Regions from separate parts of the Pseudoalteromonas sp. T1lg22 genome, predicted to be linked through region 1. Evidence: predicted binding sites of a transcription regulator. Region 1 holds the regulator's gene; the other holds the start of a gene.
The links. Region 1 encodes LexA, which represses DNA repair genes until DNA is damaged. Its sites were predicted from a motif close to TACTGTATNNNNATACAGTA; they were not measured.
Positions count from the first base shown of each region.

Region 2: the regulator LexA is predicted to act here: its motif matches at 8,710-8,729, upstream of uvrD (DNA helicase II).

Region 1 is NZ_PQBY01000016.1:355,680-366,223, reverse strand. Features, by position in the region: gene tuf (elongation factor Tu) at 1-645, shown strand, start outside; gene C2M24_RS11385 (DUF6572 domain-containing protein) at 1,636-1,962, shown strand; gene C2M24_RS11370 (PaaI family thioesterase) at 3,226-3,756, opposite strand; gene C2M24_RS11365 (DUF924 family protein) at 3,986-4,516, shown strand; gene C2M24_RS11360 (STAS/SEC14 domain-containing protein) at 4,513-4,881, opposite strand; gene lexA (transcriptional repressor LexA) at 5,088-5,705, shown strand; gene coxB (cytochrome c oxidase subunit II) at 6,022-7,155, shown strand; gene ctaD (cytochrome c oxidase subunit I) at 7,152-8,726, shown strand; gene C2M24_RS11340 (cytochrome c oxidase assembly protein) at 8,727-9,269, shown strand; gene C2M24_RS11335 (cytochrome c oxidase subunit 3) at 9,288-10,163, shown strand; gene C2M24_RS11330 (DUF2909 family protein) at 10,063-10,365, opposite strand; gene C2M24_RS11325 (SURF1 family protein) at 10,395-10,544, shown strand, end outside.
Region 2 is NZ_PQBY01000029.1:2,705-13,248, reverse strand. Features, by position in the region: gene C2M24_RS15780 (uroporphyrinogen-III synthase) at 1-1,867, opposite strand, end outside; gene hemC (hydroxymethylbilane synthase) at 1,895-2,836, opposite strand; gene C2M24_RS15770 (DUF2914 domain-containing protein) at 2,855-3,736, opposite strand; gene C2M24_RS15765 (alpha/beta hydrolase) at 3,758-4,417, opposite strand; gene cyaY (iron donor protein CyaY) at 4,418-4,738, opposite strand; gene lptM (LPS translocon maturation chaperone LptM) at 4,885-5,070, shown strand; gene dapF (diaminopimelate epimerase) at 5,133-5,963, shown strand; gene C2M24_RS15745 (DUF484 family protein) at 5,960-6,571, shown strand; gene xerC (tyrosine recombinase XerC) at 6,568-7,500, shown strand; gene C2M24_RS15735 (HAD-IA family hydrolase) at 7,512-8,204, shown strand; gene C2M24_RS15730 (GNAT family N-acetyltransferase) at 8,212-8,625, opposite strand; gene uvrD (DNA helicase II) at 8,793-10,544, shown strand, end outside.

The sequences.
Region 1 (10,544 bases):
GGCGAGAAAGAGTGGGAAGACAAGATCATCGAGCTTGCAGAAGCCCTAGATACTTACATCCCAGAGCCAGAGCGTGACATCGATAAGCCATTCATCATGCCTATCGAAGACGTATTCTCAATCCAGGGTCGTGGTACAGTTGTAACTGGTCGTGTTGAAGCCGGTATCATCAACGTGAACGACGAAGTTGAAATCGTAGGTATCAAAGAAACTACGAAGACAACTTGTACTGGTGTAGAAATGTTCCGTAAGCTTCTAGACGAAGGTCGTGCAGGTGAGAACATCGGTGCCCTTCTACGTGGTACTAAGCGTGACGAAGTTGAGCGTGGTCAAGTACTAGCTGCTCCTGGTTCAATCAACCCGCACACTAAGTTCGAAGCAGAAGTATACGTACTATCTAAAGACGAAGGTGGCCGTCACACGCCATTCTTCAAAGGCTACCGTCCACAGTTCTACTTCCGTACAACTGACGTAACTGGTGACATCCAACTACCAGACGGCGTAGAAATGGTAATGCCTGGCGACAACATCAAGATGACTGTTGAACTAATCTGCCCAATCGCGATGGACGAAGGTCTACGTTTCGCGATCCGTGAAGGTGGTCGTACAGTAGGTGCTGGTGTTGTAGCAACTATCGTAGAGTAATAGTTACTCTCAAGAAAAAAGGCCGCTTTTAGCGGCCTTTTTTGTGCCTGAAAGTTGAGAAGACCACCTTCACGGCCGTGAAGGCTGAAAGCGGAAATAAGCGAGTGAACAATTTCACTCGCGCCGCTTGAAGGCGACGAGCTCTGCGAGGAGCGGGAGGGCGTACAGTTGCGTTGGTGTTGGCAAGGCGTAGCCTTGCAACCTTGCTTGTAAGCTCTCAGCTTCCTACAAACAAACCAAAGGCCGCATCAGCGGCCTTTATCACTCCTGTGATTCCTTCTACAGCTTTTAAAGCTTGGTTGTGTGAACTTATTCACTTCTTCCGTTAAAACTCCCCACAGCTTTGCACAGTGAGTTCTTGTCGCGTTGGCGACGGCAACTTGAGATAAAAATCACCTTAGGTGCAAGTAATTCGTCCCTGAAGCCTGGTTCCTGTCGGCATCCTTGCCTCCACTTCCTCGTGCTGCGACGATTATCAATCGTCGGTCACTCGTCACCCCTTGGAACCCCGAGGCGCCCGTAATTCGCCAATGCTTCCGAACTCAGGTTTTTGCTAAACGCTCCGCTTAGGCTGCGACACGATTTAACGGCACTTCCCTGTGCCGATAAATCTAGCTCGGCATCGTGCCTTGCTGTCTTAGCCACGCGCCGCAACAAAAGCTGATTTCTCCAGCGCGAATTTAAACGGGATTAGGCTGATACACCTGCGTTTCAATTTAGGCTAACGCAAACTGTAAGTTGGATTAGAGCGAAGCGGCCGTTGATAATTTTCGACTAAACCGTTTATAACGCAAATTGCGTGCATATTCAGGAAAACGACCCAAGCGCTCGTTTTTATCCCATACACAATATTCTTATAGTGAATGAATCCTAAAAGTGGCAGCAACTTACATTGTTTGATACAAATAGACCAATCATAAAAGCGAGCAATGTTTCGGTAGAAAAACGCGCGATTAGCTCGCTATAAACATGTTAGCTTTCAAGGATGGTATGTCTATAACTGATAGCCAAACGATTGACTCAGTCATTCGCAGCGATGAACATAATGATGTGGTGTTACTGATTACTGATCATCTTGATTGGTCAGAGCCACAAGAACACTTATTAGCATTGCAACAGAAATTGAATACGTATATTTCTTTTGTGGAATCAGGACAATTGTTCAGTGATTTTCCTGACACCAAAAATAAAGAGGTTTCCATTTTAATTGCCTGCGGATTTGAACCAGTCAATGCAGCACTTAGTTTTTTTAAAAAAGCAGATGTGTTCTTAAACGATAGGCTCAACATCAGGCTAAGGTATGCAATTGAAAGCTAACAAGTCAATTATGGCATGGACGCAAAACGCATGGCTTGTGCTCCTTCGTCGCTAAGTATAGCCATGCATTTATGCGCCCCATATTGAGGCGTTATGTTTTTCGAGGTTCGTATGGCATTTGGAACAGCGCTATATAAATTCAAAGAGTTACTTGAACATCGTAAGTACTTTAGAAAGTGCCAGCGCTGCTTTTACCATTACGATACTAGGAAAGGAGAGTGCTCCCATTGTTCTCATTTAGATGAGGCAGGGCTCAAATCTCTATTTCATGAAAGGGAGAGAAACTTCCAAGGGCGTCGCCAATTGGGCCTAATGTTTGCTTTTGCGGCCGTTGTTGCGGCAATATTCTTAGCAATCTCGTTCGTGGGTTAAAACATAACAAGCGCAAGCAATACGCTACAGCCCTTCGGGCCTTCGCGGGACGCCCAACGCTGTGCACCTTTTGCGCGGTCGCTTTGCTCCCATTATTGCGCAAAAGGCGCACAACATTGGTCGCCCATGTTGCGGGCGTTATATTTAAAATCAGACTACGGAGTAATATTAATGGAAGATATAAAAGTAAAAAGGAGTTTCTCACAATGGTTTTTTGGCGAATACTCATGGACACTTAAGTTTGTTTGGATAGTATCTTTAATGGTGTTTTTTACGATTGGGTACAACACTGAAAAAAGCTTTTGGACTTTACTTGTTGAAGGAGACTTCAACTCAGCATTCCTACTTATTATAATTGGTTATTTATCTGATTTTCGTTACAGAATCGTAAAAGAGTCTAGGAATAATTAAATATAACAAGCGCATTAAGTCAGACGGCTCAATTTGTCCGATTTTTTGCAAAGATAAACGACGCAAAAAAGCGTCCAATTAATTGACCCGCTTCTTATGCGGGCGTTCCCACAGTCCGCTTTTGGCACTTAGCGCCTTCTCGGACACCTCACAACTAACAGGTATCGATCCCCCGTTTTGATTCGCGCTGTAGAAATCGGTTTTTGTTGTGGAGTGTGCTAGAGACAGCGAGATAGGGATATCGAGCTAGGTTTACCGAGGTAGGACACCTCGTTAAACCGTGTCGAAAGCAAAACGAAACGCTTAACAAAAACCCGAGTTCGGAAGCATTAGCGAATCACGGGTTCGGGGGGTTTCCAAAGGGGGAGTCGAATCACTCTCCCTTTGGGTGTCGTCGCCACCGCGACAAGATCTAAAATCGAAGGGCCTTTCGCAAGGCTAAAGCCTCGCCTACAGACAAGACGCTAGAACAATCCCGCATTAAAGCCCAGCGCTTTTACTTCTTTTCTCCACCACAGCCGCTGTCATCCTTGAAATACAACACAAATCGCCGGCGCTGTTGTAGATCTTAATCTCCCATACCGATGAGCGGCCGCCTAGGTGTACGGGTCTGGTTACGGCTTTGAGAGTGCCGGTGCGTGAGGCTTTAAGGTGATTGGCGTTGATCTCCTGGCCGACGCAGTAATATTTATTGATGTCGACGGCGAAGTTGGCGGCGTAGCTGGCGACGGTTTCGGCCAGTACCACGTAGGCGCCGCCGTGGACTATGCCGATGGGGTTGTAGAGCTCGTTGTCGATAGGCATGGTGGCCACCAGGTAATCCGGGCCGATTTCGCTGATTTCAATGCCGAGTTTGGTCATAAGCGTGCCCTTGGCGCCGACGCCGAGGTCGAGTTTGCGACACAGATCAAAATCGATTTCCTGAGCCCAAATACTTGGGGTGTTTTCGCTTACACTCGAGTCTGGCTGCTCAGTGACCGGTAGATCGTTTTCATGATTCTGAATACTCATACAGATTCCTTATACGGCGGCATGGTTAACGGGGGTTATTTGCACTCATTGGCACTGTGCTCCACATAGTGCTGCACTCGCCTGGGCTTCTGCAAGCCTTTTACGACGGTTAGCGAGCGCAAAAAGAGGAACGGGGCGGCGATATCTTCGGCGGCCTGGCTATCACCTGAGGGCCGGATTTGACTAGACTGTCAGTAACGACCTGGGTGTAAATGTTGAAGGAGGGTCTATGGACTTTCAATCCGTGTATGATTTCTGGTTTAACCAATGCAACAGCGAGGACTGGTTTAAAAAGAGTGCGACCTTCGATGCCAGGGTTACCGAGCTGTTTGCCAAGACTCACCGCGCCGCCAGTCGGGGGGAGCTCTATCATTGGCGTAGCAGTGCCCACGGTGCCCTGAGTGAAATTATCGTGCTCGATCAATTCTCCCGTAATATCTATCGCGATACCGCCAGCGCCTTTGCCCAGGATGCTCAGGCCTTGTGCCTGGCTCAGCATGCGGTAGAAAAGGGCTACGACCTGCTGCTCAATGAGCAGGAGCGTGGCTTTTTATACATGCCTTATATGCACAGTGAAAGTGCCGTCATTCATATGCTTGCCGAGCACCTGTTTCGGCCTTTGGAGAGTTATTCCTATGAGCTGACCCATAAGGCGATCATCGACCGCTTTGGTCGCTACCCGCATCGCAACGCTATACTCGGGCGTCGGTCGACACCAGAGGAAATAGCATTTTTAGAAACGCCCAACAGCAGTTTTTAATCGGCCTCACTCACCCAGTTACGTGCTTGCTCCATCTGGTCATATTGAAAGGCTCTGATTTCGGCACTGATAAAATGCGCCGTTAAATGCTCGCCGAGCATGGCCAGGGGAGAGTCGGTAACTACGGCTATCCTGCTGATTCTCTTATGGTGGTCGCGGGCAAAGCGCAGGTGCGCTGACAAGGCCGCAAACGAATCCCAGCCGGGAAAGTGACGGGTGGCTATCATCAGCCCCTTGAGTCCACCATGACGTTCTATATAGGGATCTATAATACGTACGGCGGCTATAAAGTCGGCGGCAGACAACTCGCCATGGGGGGTAAATACGCCAATATCATGTTCATTATCTAGGCTGATACAGAGCATATTGGGTTCCTTCTTTCATTTAAAATGCTTCGATGCGAAATCGGCTACCTATAACTGTAGGCGCTTTTTTAAGTATTTGCGCAGTCGCTGATACAGCTTAGAAATAACTCCTGACTGTGGCAGCAGCAAAATCATTGAATATATTTGCGATTTTCTGACAACTGTATATACTCACAGTTAAATGTACTGTATGGAAAACCAGTTGTATGCGCCCTTTAACTAATCGCCAATCTCAAATTTTAGAGCTGATCAAAGTCTTTATTAAAGATACCGGCATGCCGCCGACGCGCGCCGAAATTGCACAAACATTAGGTTTTCGCAGTGCCAATGCCGCCGAGGAGCACCTTAAGGCGCTGGCCAAAAAAGGGGTGATCAGAATGAAACCCGGTGCCAGCCGCGGTATTCAGCTGGTTGAGGAAGAAGAGCCGGAGCAATTAGGCCTGCCGTTAATCGGTCGGGTTGCCGCCGGTGAGCCCATTTTGGCGCAGGAGCATATCGAGAGCCATTGCCAAATCGACCCCATGTTGTTTAAACCGGCGGCGGATTATCTGCTACGGGTTAACGGCATGAGTATGAAGGATATCGGCATTCTTGATGGCGATCTGCTGGCGGTACACCGTGCGCAAGTGGCCGAAAACGGTCAGGTGGTGGTAGCCCGAGTGGGTGACGACGTAACCGTGAAGCGCCTGGAAAAGGCCGGTCGCAAGGTTTTCCTGCATGCGGAAAACGAAGAATTTGCTCCTATCGAAGTCGATTTAGAACATGAATCCTTTGATATTGAGGGCTTAGCGGTTGGTGTAATTCGAAACGCCGACTGGATGTAGGTTTTATTCGGTATTTTTGCCCCCGATACGCCGTTTATTGGGGGTTTTACGGCGCTTTTCTCCCTTCTTTTCTTACGCGCTAACAGTTTGAATATCCCCCAAATATTTATTTAAAAAAGAAAAACAAAAACGCTTCATTTCTTGCTATTCGTTCAAATCTTGACTAATTGTTATATTACAGGCTTTGCTGGTTGCTTTTTGCGCACTTTGTTTGCAGAAAATTGAATCGGCCAGTCCAAGCATAATAATAACGAAGATTGGCTAGCAGTAATTGCCTCTTCCCTTTTTGCGTTGCGCGTAGTTAAGGAGATGGTACATGAAGCAGCTTTGCTCCCTCATGTTGCTGTGTTTGTTTGCTCCCCATCTGGCCTTGGCCAACAGCAAGTACAACTTGCGCCCCGGGGTGACGGATATCAGCGAGAATGTTTACCAATTGCATATGACGATATTTATCATCTGCTGTGTGATTGGGGTGATCGTATTCTCGGTCATGTTTTGGGCCTTGCTCAGGCACCGTAAATCCAAGGGCGTTACCGCCGCCACCTTCCATGAAAGCACTAAGGTCGAAATTCTTTGGACCGCTATTCCCTTTCTTATCCTTATCGGCATGGCGGTGCCGGCGACCAAGACCCTGATCGCCATGGAAGACACCAGCAAGGCGGACATCACCATTAAGGTGACCGGCTCGCAGTGGAAGTGGCATTACGAATACATGGGCCATGATCTGGGCTTTTATTCGCTGTTGGCCACCCCTCAGGAGCAAATTCAAAATGCCGAGAATAAAGGCGAAAACTACCTGCTGGAAGTGGATAAGCCACTGGTGATCCCAACCGGTAAAAAAGTGCGTTTTCTGATGACCTCTGACGATGTTATTCACTCCTGGTGGGTGCCGGACTTTGCGGTGAAAAAAGACGCCAACCCAGGCTTTATCAACGAGGCCTGGACCAAGGTTAACGAAGCGGGTATCTATCGCGGTCAATGTGCCGAGCTGTGTGGTCAGGACCACGGCTTTATGCCCGTGGTGGTTGAAGCGAAATCCCCTGAGGAGTTTGATATCTGGCTGGCGGCGCAAAAACAAGCGATGTTAGACCAGGCCGATGCCGATGCTGCCTTACTCGACCAAACCTTGTCTCATGACGAGCTCATGAGCACTGGTGAGAAGATCTATATGACCCGCTGCGTAGCCTGTCACCAACCGACTGGTCTCGGCGTTCCCGGAGTATTCCCGGCAATCAAGGGCAGCCCAATCGCGACCGGCGAAATCAAAGACCACATCGATATCGTGGTACACGGTAAACCTGGCACCGCCATGCAGGCGTTTGTTAGCCAGCTCACTATTAAAGAGCTCGCGTCCGTTGTTACTTACCAGCGTAATGCCTTTGGTAATGACACCGGCGATACGGTGCAACCAAGTGCGATCCAGGCCTTTATTGATGGGGAAGAACAATGAGTACAGCAGCTGCAACACACGAACATCACGGGCCTGCGACTGGCATTAAACGCTGGCTCTTTACCACTAACCATAAAGACATAGGCACGCTATACCTGCTGTTTTCGCTGCTGATGTTTTTAACCGGCGGCGCCATGGCCATGGTGATCCGCGCCGAGCTGTTTCAGCCGGGATTACAATTGGTCGACCCGCACTTCTTTAACCAGATGACCACGGTGCATGGCTTGATCATGGTCTTCGGTGCGGTGATGCCGGCCTTTACCGGCCTGGCCAACTGGATGATCCCCATGATGATCGGGGCGCCGGACATGGCCTTGCCGCGCATGAACAACTGGAGCTTCTGGATCCTGCCCTTCGCCTTTGCCATCTTGCTGATGTCGCTATTTATGGATGGGGGCGGCCCGGCCTTCGGTTGGACCTTCTACGCGCCGCTGTCGACCACCTACAGCAACGACAATACCGCGCTGTTTGTGTTTGCCATCCATATTATGGGTATCAGCTCCATTATGGGTGCCATTAACGTCATAGTGACTATCGTCAACCTGAGAGCGCCGGGCATGAAGTGGATGAAGCTGCCGCTGTTCGTATGGACCTGGCTGATCACCGCCTTCCTGCTGATTGCGGTGATGCCTGTGCTGGCGGGGGCAGTGACCATGGTACTGACGGATAAATACTTCGGCACCGACTTCTTTAATGCCGCCGGTGGTGGCGATCCCGTGATGTTCCAGCATATTTTCTGGTTCTTCGGTCACCCCGAGGTGTACATCATGATCTTGCCGGCGTTTGGTATTATCTCCACCATAGTGCCCACCTTCTCGCGCAAAAAACTCTTTGGCTACTCTTCCATGGTGTATGCCACCGCGTCCATCGCCTTGTTGTCCTTTGTGGTCTGGGCGCACCATATGTTTACCACCGGCATGCCGCTGGCCGGTGAGCTCTTCTTCATGTACTCCACCATGCTGATATCCGTGCCCACCGGGGTCAAGGTGTTCAACTGGGTGGCGACCATGTGGCGCGGCTCCATCAGTTTTGAAGCGCCCATGATGTTTGCCATCGCCTTTATCGTGCTCTTTACCCTGGGCGGTTTCTCCGGCCTGATGCTGGCGATTACACCGGTGGATTTCCAATACCATGATACCTACTTTGTGGTGGCGCATTTCCACTATGTGCTGGTTACCGGGGCGGTGTTCTCCATTATGGCCGCGGCCTATTACTGGCTGCCGAAATGGACCGGGCATATGTACAACACTAGGCTGGCGAAGTGGCACTTCTGGATGTCGCTGATCAGCGTCAACGTGCTCTTCTTCCCCATGCACTTTGTTGGCTTGGCGGGCATGCCCCGTCGTATCCCAGACTATGCGCTGCAGTTTGCCGACTTTAACGCCATCATCAGTATCGGTGGCTTTGCCTTCGGTCTATCGCAGCTGCTGTTTGTGGCCGTGGTGTTTAAGTGCATCAAGGCTGGCGAAAAGGCCCCGGCCAAGGTGTGGGACGGAGCCGAAGGTTTAGAGTGGCAGGTGGCTTCACCGGCGCCTTATCACACCTTTGAAACGCCGCCCGAGGTGAAATAAATGAACCATATGCCGCTGTTAAGAAAGCTCTTATTAGGCACCCTGGCGATGTTCGCCTTTGCCTTTGCGCTGGTGCCCTTGTACGACGTGTTCTGCGATGTCACCGGCCTTAACGGCAAGCCCTCTATGGAGCAGGCGCAGCAAAGCGAACGGGTGGATAACAGCCGTGAGGTTACCGTGAGCTTTACCACCCATGCCCAAAGCGGTGCGCCCTTTAAGGTCAGCGCTCAGCAGCAGTCTGTGGTGGTGAAGCCTGGCGAGATGAGCCTGGTGACCTTTGCGGCGGCCAATACCAGCGATCAAGCCCGGGTGATGCAGGCCATTCCGTCTGTCTCTCCTGGGTTAGCGGCAAAATACCTACATAAACTGGCGTGCTTTTGCTTTGACCAGCAAACCTTGCAGGCCAACGAACAACAAGAATATCAATTAAGATTTTATGTCGATCCGGCGTTGCCACCCGAATACGAGGAGCTAACGCTGTCATATACGCTTTTTGATATCAGCGCCAAGCATAGCGAGTCGTTAGTGGCGGCGGCGCGATAACCCAAATGAGGCATGAATATGAGTGAAGAGTATCAAAAGTACTATGTGCCGGCGCAAAGTCCCTGGCCGATAGTCGGCGCGGTGGCGCTGTTCTTTATCGCCGCCGGTGCCGGTCTAACCGTGATGCAAATGGAGCAGGAAAGCAGCCATGGCCATTACCTGTTATTTGCCGGTATTGCCGTGTTGCTGTACATGCTGGTGGGCTGGTTTCGTAATGTCATCAGCGAGTCCCATGGCGGTCTCTACTCGATGCAGATGGATCGCTCCTTTAGACAGGGCATGAGCTGGTTTATTTTCTCCGAGGTGATGTTCTTTGCCGCCTTCTTCGGCGCCTTGTTCTACGCCCGTATGCTGGCGGTGCCCTGGCTCGGTGGTGATGGCAATAATGTGATGACGGGCGAAGTGTTATGGCCGGAATTCACATCTGCATGGCCGCTGGAAAGCACTCCGGATGGCACCAGCACCCAGGCCATGGGCTGGCAGGGGCTGCCGCTTATCAACACCATTATCCTCTTGGTGTCGTCGGTAACCTTGCAGTTTGCTCACACCGCCATAGAAAAAGATAAGCGCACGCCTCTGACCCTCTTCCTGCTGTTGACCATAGTTCTTGGTATCAGTTTCTTGGGCCTGCAAGCCTATGAATATGTGCATGCCTATCAGGATTTAGGACTGAAGCTGGATTCCGGCATTTACGGCAATACCTTCTTCTTGCTTACCGGCTTTCACGGCTTGCACGTAACCCTGGGCACCATAATGCTTATTGTGGTCTGGATCCGGGTGTTAAAGGGCCACTTTAGCAGCGAAAAGCATTTCGCCTTTCAAGCGGCGGCCTGGTACTGGCACTTTGTAGATGTGGTGTGGCTGTGCCTGTTTGTATTTGTGTATGTGTTGTGATCGGTGATTGATTAAAGCGCAGCAGACCAAACTGCTGCGCCAGCAAAATAATAATAAGTACTAGGATGCACAGGGCAACGCGTTTGCCCAAATAGCGCGACATAGGCACCTTGTTATCGGCTTTTATCATCGCCAGTAAGGCGCGGAAAAGGGTGTAAATGACGGTCAGCAAGAGCGCAATAATTATAATTTTAATAAGCAAGATACGGATACTCCGAGGTTGGTGGTTGAGTGTTTACAGCTAAGCTTAGCGCAATTTTATGGATAGGGCTGGTTATCCTCGCGGTAACTGTTTGTACTCGCTTGGGTTTTTGGCAACTTGAACGGGCAGAACAAAAACAGCAAAGACAACAGCTGCTGGATTCCTGGTCGGCTCAGGGC
Region 2 (10,544 bases), on a different contig from region 1:
ACTCCTTTAAGGCGCTAACTGTGGCCAAGTTGATCGGCTGCGCTGGCGTTAGCTGTTGCAGTCGCAACTGCTTCAGCTGACTTAAAAACTGGCTGGTTTGCGGCTGTGATAAATCAAAGTAACGGGTGATCAGATCCGCTGAGCTTTGTAATGATTGCTTGTAGAGATCAACATACTGGTGAGTGGCAGCAAAGCCCGCCTGATCAAGATTGAAATGCAGACGTTGTTTAATTAAACGTTGTTGCTCATGGTCCAGCAAGGGCTCTATTGTCGCCTCGCGCTTACGTACCTTGATAAAGTCATCCACCAGCTTATCCCAGGTACGACCTAAATTAGTACGCCAGTCGGAAACATTGTCTGAGAGCTCTTGCTTATCCGCTGCCACCGTTTCCTCGGCCAGGTCGACCATATTAAAGGCCAGTTTATCAACCTGTTGCCCTAAACCATGTAAGGTCAACACAGTGGCTTGCACATCCGCCAACTCAATGCTGGCTAGGGTTTGTAAATCGCTGTGAATGGCTCGTCTTAACTGAGCATTACCCGGATAGCTGGCCAGCAGCGCATCGGCACGCTCAAGCACGGTAGCGGCACCGGCATAGTTGCTTTCAGACCAAATTTTAAAATCCGCCAGAGCCACCAAACGACGTAATTCGTTCATATCCAATGGCGGCTGGGTATTATCTTTTGCCGCAGCAATACTTTGCTCAACATGAGTGATCATGGTGCGTTGATTGGCACTTAGCTGGCGACTGATGTCGTCATTAAAATCCTGTTGCCATTGCTGAGTTTGCTGCTGCTGAGTTTGTTGCGTACTACGCAAGGCCTTAATTTGCTCAGCCAGCGCCTGATTGGCACCTTGCAGCTGCTGCACCTGCTGTTGCATTTGCACCAGCGCCGCATTTTCCTGCTCGGTCGCACTGCGTTGCTGCTGATACTGATGCCAATATAAATAGCCTGTACCAGCTCCGCCGCCCAGAGCAATCAACAAAGCCAATAAACCAACCTTGCTTACGCCTTGTTTGGCGGGCGCCCTGCCCGATTGCACTTTTGGCGCAGGCGCTTTTGCTGTGGCCGCCGACGTATTAGAAGGCGCTGATTCCGGCTCTGGCTTTTCGGGCTGCTCGCTCATATTGATTTCCTGCTCACTGTCGATACACGCGGCGATGGCCTGGTTAGTCACGCCTGCGGCAATACTAATATGGTCCGTGGCCACACCTTGCTGTTCTAAATGCGCCCCAGTTCTAGCACTAACAATATAGAAATGTCGCGATTTAAGCCACTGTAATAATTGCGGATCTTGGCTGGCAAAGATGGCATCGACGCTGCTGTTACTGGTTATGACCAAGGCATCAACCTGATCCTGCTGCCATTGCTGCAACCAGGCATCACTGCTCGGCTGCGCCGCAGTGCGCTGATACACCACCAGCGGATTGATAAAGGCGCCACGTTGTTTCAGGGTTTTGGCGAGCAAGGTACGTCCGCCTCGGCCCTTAACCAAGACCACATTTTTCCCTTCGACCTGCTGCAGCTCGGGCAGTGCAATCATGCCTTCTGAATCATGACGCTCCGGCACCAGGGCACGGCATTTAAAATAACTATCTAAAGCCTCTGCGGTGGCTTCACCCACGGCTACACATTGCACACTGGCGGGCAAACTGGGCCGTTGTTGATGCAAGCCTATAACCGCATCCTGAGAAACGAAAACAGCAATATCGGCTTCATCCAGGGTCGCCAACTCTTGTTCATCACTGGCCAGATAATCAATATTCAACACTGGGCATTGAGTCACCTTATGCCCTTGTACAACAAGTAAATCAGCCAGTTCTTGCCCCTTACCCTGGGGCCGAGTTACAACAATATGTGCCATTGCCTGCGCCTTCGTTATCGTCCAGTTTTATTTTATTTCGCCATATACCTCGGCCAGAATCACATCGGCCCCTTGAGCCAGAAGTTCTTCCGCCAGGCTTACACCTAGTTGCTGCGCTTCACCAATAGAGCCCTTGGCCTCGGCCCGTAAAATACGTTTGCCATCAAGCGAACCCACCAGACCACGCAGATACACCTGATCATCTTCAATCACGGCATAGGCTCCGATTGGCACCTGACAACCACCTTGCAAGCGGCGGTTCATAGCGCGCTCAGCATCAACGCGAATACGAGTTGGCGTATGCTCAAGCGGTGCCAGCAGGGCTTTAATTTGCTCATCATCGCTGCGACACTCAATACCCACGGCACCCTGACCATTGGCTGGCAAAGATTCTTCGGCACTGATGTAACTGCGGATACGGTCGCTCATTTCTAAACGGATCAGGCCGGCGGCGGCGAGGATAATGGCATCGTACTGGCCTTCGTCCAGTTTCGCCAAGCGGGTATTCACGTTACCGCGCAGATCGCGAATATCGAGATCGGGACGACGCTCTTTAAGCTGGCACTGACGGCGCAAGCTTGAAGTACCAACAACGGCACCCTCGGGCAGGCTGTCGATATCGGCATAAAGGTTAGAAACAAAGGCATCACGCGGATCTTCGCGCTCGCAAATGGTGTGCAGCTCCAGCCCAGCTGGAAAGTCCACCGGCACATCCTTCATGGAGTGCACAGCTATATCGGCGCGGTCTTCCAGCATGGCTTGCTCTAATTCTTTTACGAACAAGCCCTTACCGCCAACTTTTGCCAAAGGGGTATCGAGGATAATGTCGCCCTTGGTGGTCATGGTCACCAGTTCGACTTCAATATTTGCATGATGGCGCTCTAATTCAGCCTTTACAAATTCGGCTTGCCACAAAGCTAGGGCACTTTTACGAGTGGCAATTCGCACTCGCTGAGTTGCAGTTGTCATGTAATTCCTAATTCAAAGTTAAGGCTTGGCAATTAAGCGAAACTCTCTTGTTGCCAATAACTTATTATTGTTATCTCGTAATTCTACACGCCACAAACCAACTTGGCTGGGCATAATATGTTTAGATGAAAAGGTGCGATAACGAGCCGTGTGTACGCCGAGTTCAACCCGCGCCATCTGTTGCTCTTCAAAATACCAAATATGGCTGACTTTTTGCCCTTGCAGGCCGTGCAGTTCAGTGAAAAATACCAGGCTGGTATCAAAGTCACCCATATTAATCTCACGACCCAGCGCACTGACCGGCTCACGATCTTGCACTTGTGTGGTTAATACAGCTCGGCTCACTTTGTCGGTATCGATTTTGCTGCCCTGGGCCAGGTTGGCAACCTTGGCTTCATCATTAAAATCGGCTGCAACTACACTGGGTTCAACCTCGGCTGGTTCGGTACGAACGGACTCGGACTGAATAGGTTCGGTCCGAACGGACTCGGCCTGAATAGGTTCGGCTGTAACAGGCTCGACTGGCTCAGCATTCACCTCTTGAACCTGGTTGACCTCGGCGGCCACCTGCTCAATCGGCTCGGCATCATTTTGCGCCTGGGCTTCAACTAACGACTCAGACTCTGACTCTGCAACCAGAGGCTGTTTATAAGCCGAACTCTCGCTGCTAACGACTGGCTCAGCGACTAATTGGCTTGTAGCTGATTCGACCTCAGAGACCCTGCTTTGTTCGGCATTGGCCGGGGTAAAAGCAGCATACCAAAGTGCGCCTATAGCAAAGGCGCCGACTCCAGCGACTGTGCCGATGCGATGCCAATGCCACTGATAGACCACATCCTTGCGGGCAATGCGCGGTGTATTATTATTCATGTTCGCCGTTATCACGATTTTTTGTCCCATGCGCTGGTTCCTAGATCTCTTTTAACTTAGTCGCTCTATCAGCCATTGTCGAATGGCCTCAAGCTCTTGTTCACAGACCTGGTGCGCCATGGCATAAGTTTTCCAGGACACCGCCATCCCTTGCTCCTGCAAACAATCAAAGGCCTGTTTGCCAGCCGCTAATGGCACCACGTTGTCAAACTCGCCATGGGCCATAAAAATACTAAGGTCTTTATGTATCGCCTGCTCGGCCAGTAACTCCGGCTGCGACATATAGGTCGATAGCGCCATGACTCCGGCCAGCTTATGCTGATAGCGCGGCGCCAAATGCAAGGCAATCACGCCACCTTGCGAAAAGCCGGCAAGAATAATCTTGTCTGCCGGTATCCCGGCGGCGAGTTGCTCATCAATTAAGTCGCTAATGCGCTGCGCTGATTGTTGCACACCCTGAGCATCAGCACGTTTATCCAGATCAAGGGATTTAATGTCGTACCAGGCACGCATTTCCATGCCGCCGTTAATGGTCACGGCTTGAACCGGCGCGTGAGGAAATAAGAATTTCACCCCAAGCTCTTCGGGGAGGGCCAAATGAGGTGCCACGGGGGCGAAACCATCACCTGAATCTCCTAAACCGTGCAACCAGATCACGGTCGCTTTATGAGTTGGGCTATTAAAATAGCTGGCACCGTCGAATTGACTCACTTAATCATGCTCCCAGCGAATTTCAACACCCGCCTGCTTGGTGGCCGCATCACACATAAACTGCCAAAACTCGGCGCCGGAACGATTATCTATCCATTGCTCGCCATGCAATTCAAAGTGGTGGCCGTTAAATTTAGTGGCAACCCATACCTGATGCAGCGGCGCCTGCTTGTTAATCACTATCTTGCTGCGGTCCGGGAAGATGATTTCCAATATCCCCGCCGCCGACTCATAGTCCAAATCCGCATCTAAATCGTCGATCTGATCTTCTATGGTCAACATCAATGCATCGGCCAGCTGATGATACTGGGTGTCGGTCATGGTGGTTTCACTCATTTGGCTTGCGCTCCTGTCCTGGCGGTGACGTTGTGAAGGGGAAATAATTCAACAGCAACGACTACATTTTCGGTATTTTCTGTTACTCTGCGATTATAAAACGAGTCATATTAATTATCTATCGAATCACTATGTATAACAGTCACCGATTGCCTCACCTTGTTGTAGCCGTCAGCTTAACGCTACTAAGCGCCTGTGGTCAAAGTGGACCCTTATACCTGCCACAAGAGCAACCAGAAATTCAGCAGCCCGCCTCTGTGCAAGCGCAAGAGGGCGAGGCGCAAGTGCAGACCAACGACCCGCAACAGCAGCAATAAACCTAGAGTTGGCTGCGTTTTGCAGGCATAGTGATGGCATAGAGGGATGATGTAAGAGCGTTATGTTAGTTAACTTCTCCAAGATGCACGGGCTGGGAAATGATTTTATGGTCGTCGATAACGTGACCCAGAACATTTTTCTTTCCCGCGACCAAATCAAGCGACTGGCCGACCGTAACTTTGGCGTTGGCTTCGACCAATTGTTAATGGTCGAGGCGCCCTATTCGCCGGATTTAGACTTCCATTACCGTATCTTTAATGCCGATGGCAGCGAAGTGGAGCAATGCGGTAACGGCGCTCGCTGCTTTGCCCGCTTTGTGCGTATGAAGGGCCTCACCAACAAGCATAAGATTGCCGTATCCACCAAGGGTGGCAACATGATCTTGTATATAGAAAAAGACGGTCAGGTCACGGTGAACATGGGACAGCCCATGCTCGAGCCCAAAGAAATTCCGCTTAAAGCCAGTAAACGCGAACTCACCTATATCCTGCGCCAGCAAGAACAAACCCTGTTTGTCGGTGCCGCATCCATGGGCAACCCCCATTGCGTGATCGAGGTTGATGATATAGACACCGCCGAGGTGCAAACCTTGGGACCTTTAGTAGAAGAGCATGAGCGCTTCCCGAAGAAGGTCAATGTTGGCTTTATGCAAGTGATAGATGAAAACCATATTAAGCTGCGAGTGTGGGAGCGCGGTGCCGGTGAAACTCTGGCCTGTGGCAGTGGCGCCTGTGCCGCCGCTGTAGTTGGACAGCTGCAGAATAAGCTAGGCAATAATGTCAAAGTTGATCTGCCCGGCGGTAGCTTGCAGATCCGTTGGCAAGGCGAAGGCCACGCGGTCAAGATGACGGGCCCCGCCGAGCATGTATTTGATGGACAAATAGCCCTATGAGTGAACTAAGCAAAGAGCAGATCGCCGCGTATCTTAAACTCAATCCGGACTTCTTTTTACAGCATCCCGAGGTGTTTGCACTGATGAACTTTGGTGCTCCCCACGAAAGTGTTGCCTCTTTGCAATTGCGCCAACAGCAAGTGCTGCGCGAACAAAACCAGGCTTTGCAACAGCAGTTACAGCAATTGGTGGCTCAGGCGAAACAAAATGAAAAGGTCTTTCAGGTGTTTAGCGCCTGCCATCGCCAGCTGATGCGGGATGCCGAGTTTGTCGAACTGGCTACTGGGCTGGAAGCCCTGATCTGCGAACAATTACATATCAGTGAGTGTAAGCTGATTAAGTTCACCGAAGACTTGCAGCCCTTGCTGGATAAACGCCTGCAAACTAACAATCACTACCTTGGCCGTTTATCGGAGCAGGAGCAGGCGCTGATCTTTGCCGGCCAAAGCAAAAGTTCCGCCCTCTATCTTATTGGCGAGCTGCAAGCGCCTCTGGCAATTTTGGCCTTTGCCAGCGAAGACGAACTGCACTTTGAGCCAGCTCAGGACAGTTTGTTTATCTTCGAGTTTGTTAAAGCCCTGCAAGAGCGCTTAACCGCCCTATCATGAGCGAGTCGCAGGCGCTCACCTTTGCCGTGATGACGGATGCCTGGCGCTCACCCGTGAGCGACTACCACAATTACCTGCGCTATGAAAAACAATACTCCAACCACACCCTGGAGCAATATCAGCGGCAACTCCTCGAGGTAGCCCGCTATTTTTATGATGACCGGGATGGCTGGTTGGCCATTAACGGCGACGATATCCGCCGCTATGCCATGTCGTTGCGCGCCAAGGGCTTGGGTGCCCGCACCGTTAACCTCAAACTCAGTTGCCTGCGTGCCTTTTTTCGCTTTTTACGCACCTATAATCCGCATCTGGATAATCCGGCCCAGTTTGTAAAGGGCCCCAAGTTTGATAAGCCGCTGCCCCGTAATCTGGATATTGAGCAGATGCATCAACTCCTTGAGATCGACGATGATGATCCACTCGCCATCCGCGATAAGGCGATGATGGAGCTGATGTACTCATGTGGACTGCGGATCAGCGAACTGGTCAACACCAACTGCAAGGATATCGATTTGCGCAGCGGTGAAATCCGCGTCCTGGGTAAGGGGAATAAAGAACGACTGGTACCGGTGGGCTCAAAGGCCATTGCCGCAGTTAACGCCTGGCTTAAAGTGCGCGGTGCCTTTATCGGCGCCGATGTCGATGCACTGTTTTTATCAAAACGGAAAACCCGTATTTCAGTGCGTCATGTACGCGAGCGCATGCGTGAATGGGGCGTCAAACAAGGCCTGAGTGCCCAGGTTCATCCCCATAAACTGCGCCACTCCTTTGCCTCTCATGTCTTGCAATCGAGCGGCGATCTGCGCGCGGTGCAGGAATTACTGGGCCACAGCAGTTTATCGGCCACCCAGGTTTATACCCATTTAGACTTTCAACACCTAGCCAAGGTATATGATAATACCCACCCCAGAGCTAAAAAACAGAAGTAAAGCCCTACACCATGATGCGATTTAATCGAGCCATAACGCCCGCCAAGGTCCTAAGTTTTGACTTGGACGACACCCTGTATGACAACCACCCTATCATCAAGGCGGCGTTGCAGGCACAGCAGGATTATTTGCTTACCCTACCGGGGTGGCTGGAGCAAGGCGATGATTTTTGGCTTACCTGCCGTCGCACCGTAATTGCCCGTGATCCGGCTCTGGCTCATGATGTTACGCAAATTCGTAAGCAAGCGCTCACTTACGCCATGAATAAGATCGGGGTAGAACAATACCACGCTGACAATGCCTATCAGATTTTTGCCGAAGCACGCAGCAAGATCACCGTCAGCGATGAGATATTAGCCCTGCTGGAGTCGCTTAAACGTAAATATCGGCTGATCGCCATTACCAACGGCAATGTCGATGTGTCCAAATTCAACCTCAAGGATCAGTTCGAGTTGGTTCTGATGGCCGGACCCGATGGCAAGTCCAAGCCTCATCGGGACTTGTTCGATCATGCCGCAGAGCGTCTTGGCGTTGCCAACCAGGAAATCATTCATATCGGTGATAGCCTGGACACGGATGTGCAAGGTGCGAACAATGCCGGATGTCGCAGCATTTGGCTCAATAATCAAGGCATTCAATATGCCTACAAAGGCCTGCCTTGCTGTGAAATTGACGACATCATGGCATTGACACAGTTAGGTTAAATACAACTTAAAGTGCTTTAACCATATAGCTACGGCGCCCATCCAGGGGATAATCGGTCAAGGCGAAGACCTCCTTATAGCCATGGCGGCGATAAAAGTCGGGAGCTTGGAACTCCAAAGTATCGAGCACAGCTTTTGTCGCCCCCAAGTCCTTGGCTGCCCGCTCCAGTTTATAAAGCAGTTCGTTGGCATAGCCTTGCCCTCTTTCCTCGGGGTTGACCCATAGCCAATCGATAAGTAGCCAGTTGCCGAAGCACCGACCCGCAATTCCCGCAACCACTTCACCCTGCTCATTATTGACTCTAAAACCGAGATTTTGCCTTTGTACGGGCCAATGTGACTTGTTAAATGCAACCACCTGATCTTTAAGCCAATCACTTAGCTGCTCACTCGTGTCACTGACAATTTCGTACTGTCTCATTATCTAACTTCCAAAGTACCCATGGCGCCTATGTTAACTAATATGAGTACAAGCAGTTAGCGGTAAATTGCTTGCTGGGCGCATACCTGTTTATAAAAACAGTATTCTATTTAGCCAAAGCAGAACTCTTGTTATACTTGCCAAACTAACAATAGGTGGATGTGGCGATGGATGTATCTGAATTACTTGATGGCTTGAACGATAAACAACGAGAGGCGGTAGCAGCACCCTTGCAAAATATGCTGGTTCTCGCCGGTGCAGGCTCAGGTAAGACCCGGGTGTTGGTCCATCGTATCGCCTGGTTAATGCAGGTAGAAAACGCCTCACCCTATAGCGTTTTTGCGGTGACCTTTACCAACAAGGCGGCAAAAGAAATGCGCGCCCGGGTCGAACAAACCATCCAAGGTTCCGCCGGTGGCATGTGGATTGGCACCTTCCACGGATTAGCCCATCGTATTTTGCGTGCTCACCACCGCGAAGCCAAATTGCCTGAGTCTTTCCAAATTCTCGACAGCGATGACCAGCAGCGCATGATACGCCGTTTGCTTAAGGCCATGAATATAGATGAAAAGAAATGGCCGGCAAAGCATATCGCCTGGTATATCAGCGCCAAAAAAGATGAAGGCCTGCGCCCGGGCGACATCCAAGCCTTTGACGTCAATGAACAACTTTTACAGCGAGTCTACAGCGCCTATCAAGAGGCCTGTGACCGCGCCGGATTAGTCGACTTTGCCGAGATCCTGCTGCGCTGCTATGAGGTTCTGCAGCAACAACCCACGCTATTGCGTCACTACCAGCAGCGCTTTGCCCATATTCTGGTGGACGAGTTCCAGGATACCAATACCATACAATACCGCTGGCTGGCACTGATCGCTGGTGATACGAATTCCATGATGATAGTTGGCGACGATGACCAGAGTATTTATGGTTGGCGTGGTGCCCGTATCGAAAACATCAAACGCTTTTTAGATGACTTTGACGCCGAAACTATTCGCCTGGAACAAAACTACCGCTCCACTGCGACCATTCTAAAAGCGGCCAATACGCTGATTGAGAACAACTCCGAGCGCATGGGTAAGAGCCTGTGGACCGATGGTAACCAGGGTGAGCCTATTTCCATCTATGCCGCCTTTAATGAGCTTGATGAAGCCCGTTTTATCGTTGGCAAAATAAAAACCTGGCTGCAAGCCGGTAATGCCCTCAGCGACAGCGCCATCTTATATCGTAACAACGCGCAATCGCGGGTGTTGGAAGAAGCCCTGCTACAAGAAGGTATGAAGTACCGTATTTATGGCGGTATGCGCTTCTTCGAACGCCAGGAAATCAAAGACGCCCTGTGTTATTTGCGCCTGGTCAGTAATCGCCAGGACGACGCCGCCTTTGAGCGCGTGATCAATACACCGACGCGCGGCATAGGCGACAAAACCCTCAGCCATATTCGTGACTGCGCCCGCGCCGAATCACTGCCGCTTTGGTATGCCGCCAAGGCCATCATTGAACAACAACATTTGTCTGGCCGTGCCGCCACCGCGGTAACCAGGTTCTTGGAGTTAGTCGATGGTATCGAAGCCCGTATCGACGATCTCACCTTGGCGGAGCAAGCCAAATATGCAATTGAAAATACCGGCCTTATGGCCATGTATCAGGCAGAAAAAGGTGAAAAAGGCCGCGCCCGCGTAGAAAACTTGGAAGAATTAATCAACGCCTGCGAGCAATACGAATTACCGGTGGACGAAGAGTTTTCATCGCCACTGCAAGGCTTCCTGGCCTACACTTCATTAGAGTCAGGAGAGGGTCAGGCCGAAGAACATGAAGATGCGGTGCAGATGATGACATTGCACTCAGCAAAAGGCCTGGAGTTTCCACTTGTGTTTATGGCTGGCGTTGAAGAGGGCATGTTCCCATCGCAACAAAGCCAG